One region of the Arthrobacter sp. GW822-FHT05G07 genome, then DNA from elsewhere that is predicted to be linked to it. Evidence: riboswitches for the same ligand, from Rfam matches in the RefSeq annotation. Region 1 holds a riboswitch; each other region holds the start of a gene.
What was found. Region 1 has a riboswitch for glycine ahead of gcvP (aminomethyl-transferring glycine dehydrogenase). Riboswitches for the same ligand answer to the same signal wherever they lie in the genome.
Positions count from the first base shown of each region.

Region 2: another riboswitch for glycine. It lies ahead of gcvP (aminomethyl-transferring glycine dehydrogenase); the one in region 1 lies ahead of gcvP (aminomethyl-transferring glycine dehydrogenase).
Region 3: another riboswitch for glycine. It lies ahead of cycA (D-serine/D-alanine/glycine transporter); the one in region 1 lies ahead of gcvP (aminomethyl-transferring glycine dehydrogenase).

Region 1 is NZ_JBXALT010000006.1:365,315-368,571, forward strand. Features, by position in the region: gene AC1RJY_RS12825 (PucR family transcriptional regulator) at 72-1,586, shown strand; glycine riboswitch at 1,662-1,760, shown strand; gene gcvP (aminomethyl-transferring glycine dehydrogenase) at 1,908-3,257, shown strand, end outside.
Region 2 is NZ_JBXALT010000001.1:565,527-568,783, reverse strand. Features, by position in the region: gene AC1RJY_RS02505 (MFS transporter) at 1-449, opposite strand, end outside; gene AC1RJY_RS02500 (TetR/AcrR family transcriptional regulator) at 522-1,061, shown strand; glycine riboswitch at 1,155-1,252, shown strand; gene gcvP (aminomethyl-transferring glycine dehydrogenase) at 1,431-3,257, shown strand, end outside.
Region 3 is NZ_JBXALT010000007.1:273,429-276,685, forward strand. Features, by position in the region: gene AC1RJY_RS14100 (FAD/NAD(P)-binding protein) at 1-1,186, shown strand, start outside; glycine riboswitch at 1,261-1,359, shown strand; gene cycA (D-serine/D-alanine/glycine transporter) at 1,511-2,977, shown strand; gene AC1RJY_RS14110 (ExeM/NucH family extracellular endonuclease) at 3,099-3,257, opposite strand, start outside.

The sequences.
Region 1 (3,257 bases):
TAGACGAATGTCTAAGAGGTGCCTGAAATGGCGCCAACCCCTCATCGAACGCAAGGAAAACAGGACCCCGCATGGCAATCACCGTGGCTGAACTCGTGGCCGAGCCTCAACTCGGGCTCACGCTCCTGGCAGGATCGGCGGGCCGGGACAACCGCATCACCTGGGCCCACACCTCGGATCTGCCCAGACTGTGGGAATGGGTGACAGGCGGCGAGCTCATGATGACCAACGGCCTGTCCATCCCGCCAGACGCGCAAGGTCAGGTGGCGCTCGCAGAGGCCTTGGTGGACAGCGGTGCCAGCGCCTTGGCGATCGGTGAGAAGATGCACGCGCCGCCCCTCACCGCGGAATTCCTGGCGGCGTGCGAGCGGCTGCCGTTGCCACTGGTCAACATCCCGTATCCGCTGCCGTTCATCGCAATCGCCCGGTCGGTTGCCGAGTCCTCACTGCTCGAAGAATCGCGCCGACTGCGGCAGACGGCCCGCGTCTACGATCTGCTCCGCACCGCCGGAGCTTCCGAGGACCATTGGCAGAGCCTGGTCCAGCGGCTGGCCACTGAGCTCGACGCAAACCTGTTCGTGGTGGACCGACGCTGCCTCCATCCCTGGCATCCGGACGGGCAAACGCTGCCAGAGTTCCTTGCCGAGGAATGGGCTCCGCTGTCCGGGCAGGTGTCCCTCGCCGGAAAGAACTTCCAGTGGCACCGCATCCGGGGCCGTCACGTGCTCACCATGGACATTCCCACGCATGCCAATGCGCTCCTGGTGGTGCTGCCCAACAGCGAACCGCACCCGGACGCCGTCGTACTCCTTCACGCCGCAACCGTGCTGGGACTGCAGCTTTCGCGCATCGTTTTGTCGCTGGAAGGCCGCCACCGGCTGGCCGGCGAGTTCCTCCTGCAGGCAATGGACGGACGCTTGGGCGCGGCCGAAATGGAGAGCCGGCTGGCAGCTTTCGAGGTTTCGCCCCAGGATTTCCTGCTCGCCTCGATGTCGGCGGGCGGCGGAGACAGACAAGCGGACGACGGCGACAGGCTGGCCAATGTGCACATCGAACTGTGGAGGCACGGGGTTGCGTCGGCGTCGTTGAAGCGGAACAACAGGCTCCATGTGGTGGTCCCGGCCGACGTCCCTGACCACGTCCTGGCGCACTGTGCCGGGGCGGATGCTGCGATCGGGATCAGCGCGCCGGCGGCCGTTGCCAACATCCAACGCGCACTGCAGGAATCCCTCTGGGCGCTTGGCTCCGCCCGTGCCAACAAGCTGGCACTGGCCCGCTATGCGGAGGGGCCGTCATGGCTGGGGCTGACGGGTTTCGAGGAAGGAACGGCGCTGGTTCGGCGGCTTTTAGGCCCGATTTTCGACTACGAGCAGAGCCAGGAGGGCGATCTCCTCGTCACGCTCAGGACGTATCTGGACTCGCAACGGTCCTGGCAAAAGACCGCAACGGCGTTGTTCGCGCACCGGCAAACCATCATCTACCGGATACGGAAAATCGGCGAGCTGACGGGGCTGGATATGGGTGAAACGTCCACAGTTGCCCAGCTCTGGTTCGCGCTGCAAATCCATGAGGCGATGCATCAGTAACTTCACCTTGCTTGCGCTTTTTCAAAACAACCAGCTATGGTGTGAAGCGTGTCACTCACGGTGACGCAACGCTTTTGATCTGCGGCGGGAGAGCCCTGCCGGTACATCCAGTCAGGCGCCGTAGGAGCAAATCCTCCCCAGGAATCTCTCAGGCCCATGTACCGCCGCGGTTAGGCAACTCTGGAAAGCAGTCCGGGTAACCGGGCTCACCGACGGTGCAAGCAGGCAACCATTCCTGCGGAATCTCTCAGGTCCAATACAGAGCGGGGAGGAACCCACATCATCGAGCGCTCACTGGGCGCCTGAATCATGGAGTTCCTCTTGACTGTTCAATCAACCCCCACCGCCTTCGCGGACCGGCACATCGGCGCCCGTCGCCAAGCCGATGTTGACACCATGCTCAAGGCCATTGGCTACGACTCTGTCGACGGCCTGGTAGACGTCGCGGTCCCCGATTCGATCCGCCAGGACACTGCCCTGAAGTTGGAGGACGCCCTCACCGAGGTCCAGGTCCTGACCGAGCTACGGAAGCTCGCTTCCAAGAACAAGACCGCTGTGCAGATGATCGGCCAGGGCTACTACGACACCGTCACGCCCCCGGTCATTCGCCGCAACATCCTTGAAGCTCCGGCCTGGTACACGGCTTACACCCCGTACCAGCCGGAAATTTCCCAGGGCCGCCTCGAAGCGCTGCTCAATTTCCAGACCATGGTGCAGGACCTCACCGGCCTGCCCGTTGCGAACGCTTCCCTGCTGGACGAAGCCACCGCCGTGGCCGAGGCCGTGTTGCTCATGCGCAGGGCCAACAAGAACCAGACTGCCAAGGACGGTAAGACTGTCCTGGACTCCGACCTCCTCCCGCAGACCATCGCGATCGTGAAGGGTCGCGCTGAGGCGTTGGGCTTCGAGGTGGAGATCGCTGACCTTTCGGCGGGCCTTCCCGACGGCGACATCAATGGCATCGTGCTCCAGCAGCCGGGCGTTTCGGGCCGAGTCTTCGATCACTCCGTCGTGATCGCCGACGCCAAGGAACGCGGTGCGCTGGTCACCGTCGCGGCTGACCTTTTGGCGCTCACCCTCATCACGCCCCCGGGTGAACAAGGTGCGGACATCGCCGTCGGAACCGCGCAGCGCTTCGGCGTGCCCCTGTTCTTCGGCGGCCCGCACGCGGCCTACATGGCGGTCCGCGAAGGCATGGAGCGCACACTTCCCGGCCGTATCGTGGGCGTTTCCAAGGACAACGCAGGCGTCCCCGGGTACCGTCTGGCCCTCCAGACCCGCGAGCAGCACATCCGCCGCGAAAAGGCGACGTCCAACATCTGTACAGCGCAGGCCTTGCTGGCCATTGTCGCCTCGATGTACGCCGTCTACCACGGTCCGGAAGGCCTGAAGGCGATCGCCGAAACCGTTCACGGCCATGCCCGCACCCTTGCCACAGCGCTGAAGAAAGCTGGCCGGGAACTTACGTCCGAGTCCTTCTTCGACACCCTCACAGTGCGCGTCCCCGGCAAGGCTGACAAAGTCATCGGCGCCGCCGAGGCACGCGGCATCAACCTGCGATTCATCGACGCCGACACCGTTGGGGTGAGCATTGATGAAACCACGACGCCGGAGGTCCTCTCCGCGGTGGCCGTCGCCTTTGGAGCCGGTCCGGTAGGGGACGCAGCAGGG
Region 2 (3,257 bases), on a different contig from region 1:
CGACGGTTCGGGTCGGTAAAGATGTTCCGGATCAGGGAGAGCGTGGAGGGCATCAGCATGGCGCCGAAGACGCCAAGGCCGGCGCGTCCGGCAATTAGCCATTCCGCGGTCGGGGCGAATGCCGTAGCGGCCGACACTGCAGCGAAGCCTGTGCTGCCGATCAGCAGCAACCGGCGTCGTCCGATCCTGTCGCCCAGGTTACCCATGGAAACCAGCAGCGCAGCCAGTACCAGGGGATAGGCGTCCACGATCCAGAGAAGTTGGACGCCGCCAACCTCCAGGGATCGGGCAATCTCGGGCAGGGCAAAGGTGAGCGCGGTGTTGTCGACGGCCACCAGCAGCACCGGGAACATCAGGAGCGCCAGAGCCGTCCAATCGCGCCACGGTGCTGCCTGGCCCTTAACGGGACGAGCGGAACGGGGTGCTTGGGTTGAGGACGGCGAGTACATGTCACTTACTGTACCGTCCAGACGGTACAGTTTCAAATGGAACCCCCCAAGCCTTTAGGGAATGATGTACCTATGCCACGAAAACCAGTTGCCCGGGATGCCGTCCTGGATGCCTACGAAGCCCTCCTTATTGAGGTAGGGGAGCGGGCTGCCACTCTCGATGCGGTTGCCAAGCGCGCAGGGGTGTCCAAAGGTGGGCTGCTGTACCACTTTCCCAATAAGGAAGCGCTGACCACGGCCCTTTTGGAGCGCCTGGACCTGCTCGCCGATGAAGATACCGAACTGATGAAGGCAGCACCGGATGGTTCGGCTGCCTACTTCATCAGGTCCTCGCTCTGGGCAGATACGCCCATGGATCGGGCCTTCGTCGCCGCTACCAGGCTGGCTGAGGTGGCTCACGAGGAAACCCGCCGCAGGTTTGCTGCTATCCAGCAACGGTGGCTGGACGTGCTGGCGGAGGATGTTGGACCCGAGGTTGCCAAAGCTGTGAGTTACATGGGCGACGGCCTCTATTTCAATGCGATTTTTGAAGGCGGGCAGGAGGGCGGAAACGCCGGGCGGGAGGCCGACGTCGAAATCCTGCTGGGAGTCCTCGAGCGGCTACGGAAGTAGCGATTCATCCATTTGCTGCAGCGCCCCGGACGTAGGACAATTAACCCTTGTGGCGTGCCCAACGCGGTGCCCACACACAACTGAACATGCCTTTGATCTGCGGCGGGAGAGTCCTGCAAGCAAGTGATGCAGGCGCCGTAGGAGCAAACCCTCCCCAGGAATCTCTCAGGCCCACGCACCGCCGCGGCGAGGCAACTCTGGAAAGCAGCAGGCACGGAACCCACCTCAGGGTGAAAGTGCTGTGCTCACCGACGGTGCAAGCGATGGTTGTTCACGCAACGCGCGGAAACTCTCAGGTCCAATACAGAGCGGGGAGGAACCCAGCCGCTGTGGCGTACCCAAACGCTGCCCAAGTAATGGAGTTCCTTCGTGACGGTTAGTTCTGCCTCCACCACCTTCGTCGATCGGCATATCGGCGCCCGCCGCCAGGCCGACATTGAGACCATGCTCAAGTCCGTCGGCTACGACACCGTCGATTCGCTGGTCGACACCGCCGTCCCGAACGACATCCGCCAGGATGTCGCCCTCACCCTTCAGAACGCACTGAGTGAAGTTGAAGTTCTGGCTGAGCTGCGCAAGCTCGCTTCCAAGAACAAGACCGCCGTTCAGATGATCGGCCAGGGCTACTACGACACCGTGACGCCGCCGGTGATCCGCCGCAACATCCTCGAGTCCCCAGCCTGGTACACCGCCTACACCCCCTACCAGCCGGAAATCTCGCAGGGCCGCCTCGAAGCGCTGCTCAATTTCCAGACCATGGTCCAGGACCTGGTGGGCCTGCCGATCGCCAACGCCTCGCTCCTGGACGAAGCAACGGCTGTGGCCGAGGCCGTCCTCATGATGCGCCGCGCCAACAAGAACAAGGCCGTTCAGGATGGCAAGACCGTCCTCGACGCAGACTGCCTCCCGCAGACCATCGCCATCGTCAAGGGCCGCGCCGAAGCGCTCGGCTTCGAGGTTGAGGTCGCTGACCTTTCCCTTGGCCTCCCGGAAGGTGCCATCAACGGCGTCGTCCTCCAGCAGCCCGGCGTGTCCGGCCGCGTGTTCGACCACTCCGCCGTGATCGCTGACGCCAAGGAACGCGGCGCGCTGGTGACCGTCGCTGCCGACCTCCTCTCACTGACCCTCATCACCCCTCCAGGTGAGCAGGGCGCCGACATCGCCGTTGGTTCCGCACAGCGCCTGGGTGTTCCGCTCTTCTTCGGCGGCCCGCACGCCGCGTACATGGCCGTCCAAAAGGGCCTGGAGCGTTCCATGCCCGGCCGTCTGGTGGGCGTTTCCAAGGACGACGCCGGTGTCCCCGCCTACCGCTTGGCGCTGCAGACCCGCGAGCAGCACATCCGCCGCGAGAAGGCCACGTCCAACATCTGTACCGCGCAAGCGCTGCTCGCCATCGTGGCCTCAATGTATGCCGTCTACCACGGCCCCGAGGGCTTGAAGGCGATCGCCGAAACCGCTCACGGTCACGCCCGTACCCTTGCAGCGTCCCTGAAGGCTGCCGGCGTCGAGGTCCTTCACGGTTCCTTCTTCGACACCATCACCGTCCGCGTCCCCGGTAAGGCTGCCGAGATCATCGCCGCAGCGGAGGCCAAGGGCATCAACCTGCGCGGCATCGACGCTGACACTCTGGGAATTTCCGTCGATGAGACCACTACATCTGAAATTGTCGGCGGTCTCCTTGATGTCTTCGGCGCTTCGGTCACTGAAGCCGCTGAAGGCTTTGCGCTTGAAGGTTCCGTTGAGCGTACGAGCGACTTCATGCAGCACCCCGTGTTCAACACGCACCGCTCCGAAACCCAGCTCCTGCGCTACATCCGCAAGCTCTCGGACCGCGACCTCGCGCTGGATCGCACCATGATCCCGCTGGGATCGTGCACCATGAAGCTGAACGCCACAGCCGAGATGGAAGCCATCTCCTGGCCGGAGTTCGCCTCCATCCACCCGTTCGCTCCGGATTCCCAGACTGAGGGCTGGCGTGAACTCATCACCGACCTCGAAGCACAGCTGACCGAAATCACCGGCTACGACCAAGTCTCCATCCAGCCGAACGCCGGTTCCCAAGGTGAGCTCGCCGGACTGCTGGCCATCCGCGGCTATCACCTGTCCCGTGGCGACGAACAGCGCAACGTCTGCCTCATCCCCGCCTCAGCCCACGGCACCAACGCAGCGTCGGCAGTCCTGGCCGGCATGAAGGTG
Region 3 (3,257 bases), on a different contig from region 1:
GTTCGTTGAGGCTGGTTCGCCCGGCGCGGGCATCCTCGAGTACCGGGCATCGGGCAGGGAGCCCCGGATCATTGCTGCGTCCCGCAGGGGCACCCCGTATCGTGCCAAGGCGGGGCTGGCGGGCTACTACCCCAGCAGCATCACCATGCGCTACCTGACGGAAGATGCCGTGGACCGGTTCCGTGCAGCGGGTATCCAGCCGGGCTTCGATCATGACCTTTGGCCTCTGCTTCACCGTGATGCACTCTGGGCCTACTATTCAACGCTTGCACGGTCCCAGCCCGCCGCGATCAAGGACCCCGCACAGTTCCTGGCTGACCTGGAGGACGCGCTCCAACCACATGCGCACACCACGGCGAACTGGGAAATAAAGGTGGGAGACGTGGTGGAAAAGCACGTCGTTGCCTCCCGTCGGCTGAACCTGAGAGGGCTCGCAGCGCCGCTCGCAGGCCGTACCTTTGCTTCCCGGAGCGAGTTGGATGACGCAATCACGGCCTACCTTGATGATGATGCCCGACGATCTGCACTCGGCGAGGCGGACCCCGTCAAGATGGCCATCGGCGCCCTCCACACCGGCCGGGCCATCCTCAAATCCGTCGTGGCGGATGGCGGAATCACCGATGAGTCCTGGCTGGCGGGTTTGCGCGGCTGGTTCGAGTCGTTCGTGGAAGGCCTCGCCAGCGGAGCGCCAGCCCTGCGATCGGAGCAGTTGGCCGCTTTGGCGCGTGCCGGCGTCGTAAGTTTCGTGGGACCGGATCCGAAGTTCAGTGTGGACCGGGGTGCCAAGCTGTTCCGGGCGGTTTCGCCGTGGGTTCACGACGGTCCGGTTGAAGCGCGGACGCTTATCGAGGCGATGTCGCCGGCAAACAGGGTGGGCATCAACCTCTCGCCGCTGCTGGAACAGCTCATGTCCGACGGGCTGGTCCGCACCAAGATCATGATGAGTGTTGAGGGCACGCCCATGCAGACCACCGGCCTGGACGTGGAACCCCATCCTTACAGGCCTCTGGCTGCCAACGGATCCATCACCAGGAACTTGTATGTCCTTGGCCTGCAATTGTCCGCTTCGCAGTGGGGGACAGCCATCGCTGCCGAGGCCAGGCCGCGCACCGGACCCGCCTACGCGAGCGGCCAGCGGACGCTCCGCGATGCTGATGAGATTGCGCGTAGCATTCTGTGCCGCTAGGGACGTGGGGTTGCACCTCTACCCGACCTTGGCTACTGTGTGAGCTGCATCACCCACTTGGGTGTGCGCGCTTTTGATCTGCGGCGGGAGAGTCCTGCCGGTACATCCCGTCAGGCGCCGTAGGAGCAAACCCTCCCCAGGAATCTCTCAGGCCCATGTACCGCCGCGGCGAGGCAACTCTGGAAAGCAGTCCGGTCACCGGGCTCACCGAAGGTGCAAGCCTTCCTGCCCTGCAGGAAGGCGGAAACTCTCAGGTCCACGTACAGAGCGGGGAGGAACCCGAATCAATGTGGCACCCCGTGCCGCCTGAACGATGGAGTTCCTTTGACGATTCAGCGCCCGCCTTCCACCGGCACAGATTTACCCCACCTCGAGCGACAACTCAGCAACCGCCACATCCAGCTCATCGCCATCGGCGGAGCCATTGGCACCGGCCTCTTCATGGGATCCGGCAAGACCATTTCCGCTGCCGGCCCATCCGTCATCTTCGTGTACATGATCATCGGCTTCATGCTGTTCTTCGTTATGCGCGCCATGGGCGAACTGCTGCTCAGCAACCTCAATTACAAATCCTTCAGCGACTTCGCCGCCGACCTCCTGGGACCGTGGGCCGGCTTCTTCACCGGCTGGACTTACTGGTTCTGCTGGGTGATCACCGGGATCGCGGACGTGATCGCAATCGCGGGGTATTCCCAGGAACTTTGGCCCTCCCTGCCCCTCTGGGTGCCGGGCCTGATCACCATCGGCATCCTCCTGCTCCTGAACCTCGCCACCGTGAAAGCCTTCGGTGAGACGGAGTTCTGGTTCGCCCTCATCAAGATCGTGGCCATTGCGGCGCTCATCATCGTTGGCCTATTCATGATTTTCAGCGGCTTCCAGTCCGACGCCGGACCGGCCAGCTTCACCAACCTGTGGAGCCACGGCGGCTTCTTCCCGAATGAATTCATGGGCTTCGTGGCCGGCTTCCAGATCGCCGTCTTCGCGTTCGTGGGCATCGAACTCGTGGGCACAACAGCTGCCGAGGCCAAGGACCCCGAGAAGAACCTCCCCAAAGCCATCAACTCCATCCCCATCCGCGTGCTGCTCTTTTATGTGGGCGCGCTGATCATCCTCATGTCCGTCACCCCGTGGACCCAGTTTGCTGCCGGACATAGCCCCTTCATCGCCATGTTCTCGCTCGCTGGTCTCGGCGCAGCGGCCACCATCGTCAACCTGGTGGTGCTGACCTCGGCCATGTCGTCGGCAAACTCTGGCATCTACTCCACGTCCCGCATGGTGTTCGGACTCGCGCAGGAAGGCGACGCACCCAAGGTTTTCGGCGCGCTGTCCGGACGCAAAGTGCCCCGCAACGCCCTGTTCCTGTCCTGCATCCTGCTGCTGTCCGGCGTCGTCCTCATGTATGCCGGCTCGGACATCGGCAAGGCGTTCGACATGGTCACTACGGTGTCCGCTGTGTGTTTCGTCTTCGTCTGGTCCATCATCCTGGCGAGCTACCTTGCCTTCCGGAAGCGCCGCCCGCACTTGCACGAGTCCTCGGCGTTCAAGATGCCCGGTGGAGTGGTGATGGTGTGGGTGGTGTTCGCGTTCTTCGCCTTCGTCCTCTGGGCTCTGACCACGCAACCGGACACGCTCGCGGCCCTGTTGGCCACGCCCGTGTGGTTCATCATTCTGGGTGTCGCCTGGTTGATTCTCCGGTGCCGTCCCGCGCACTTGGCCCGTTACGAGGAGTTCAAGGCTGAGCTCCAGCGGGATGCAGAAAGGGACCGGGAACCGGAACCCGTGAACAAGTAACCGCGCAGGCCCAAAAGGCCGCAAACCAAAGGCAGGACCCCTCACGAAGAAGATCGTGAGGGGTCCTGCCTTGTACCGGCCTCGCGGGTACTGGCCTCTCGGCCCTGTGGCTCAGGGGCGGCTAGCCCCTCAGGCACCTCTGGTACTCCAACCAGGCAAAGCCGTACCGGATCCATCCCACGATGTCGTACCACTTGGACGGCTTGACGGGTGCGGTGCACTGCGGCGGGTTGGTGCCGCTTTCCGCCACGTTCACCAGCGTTTTCACCACGGTTCCGCT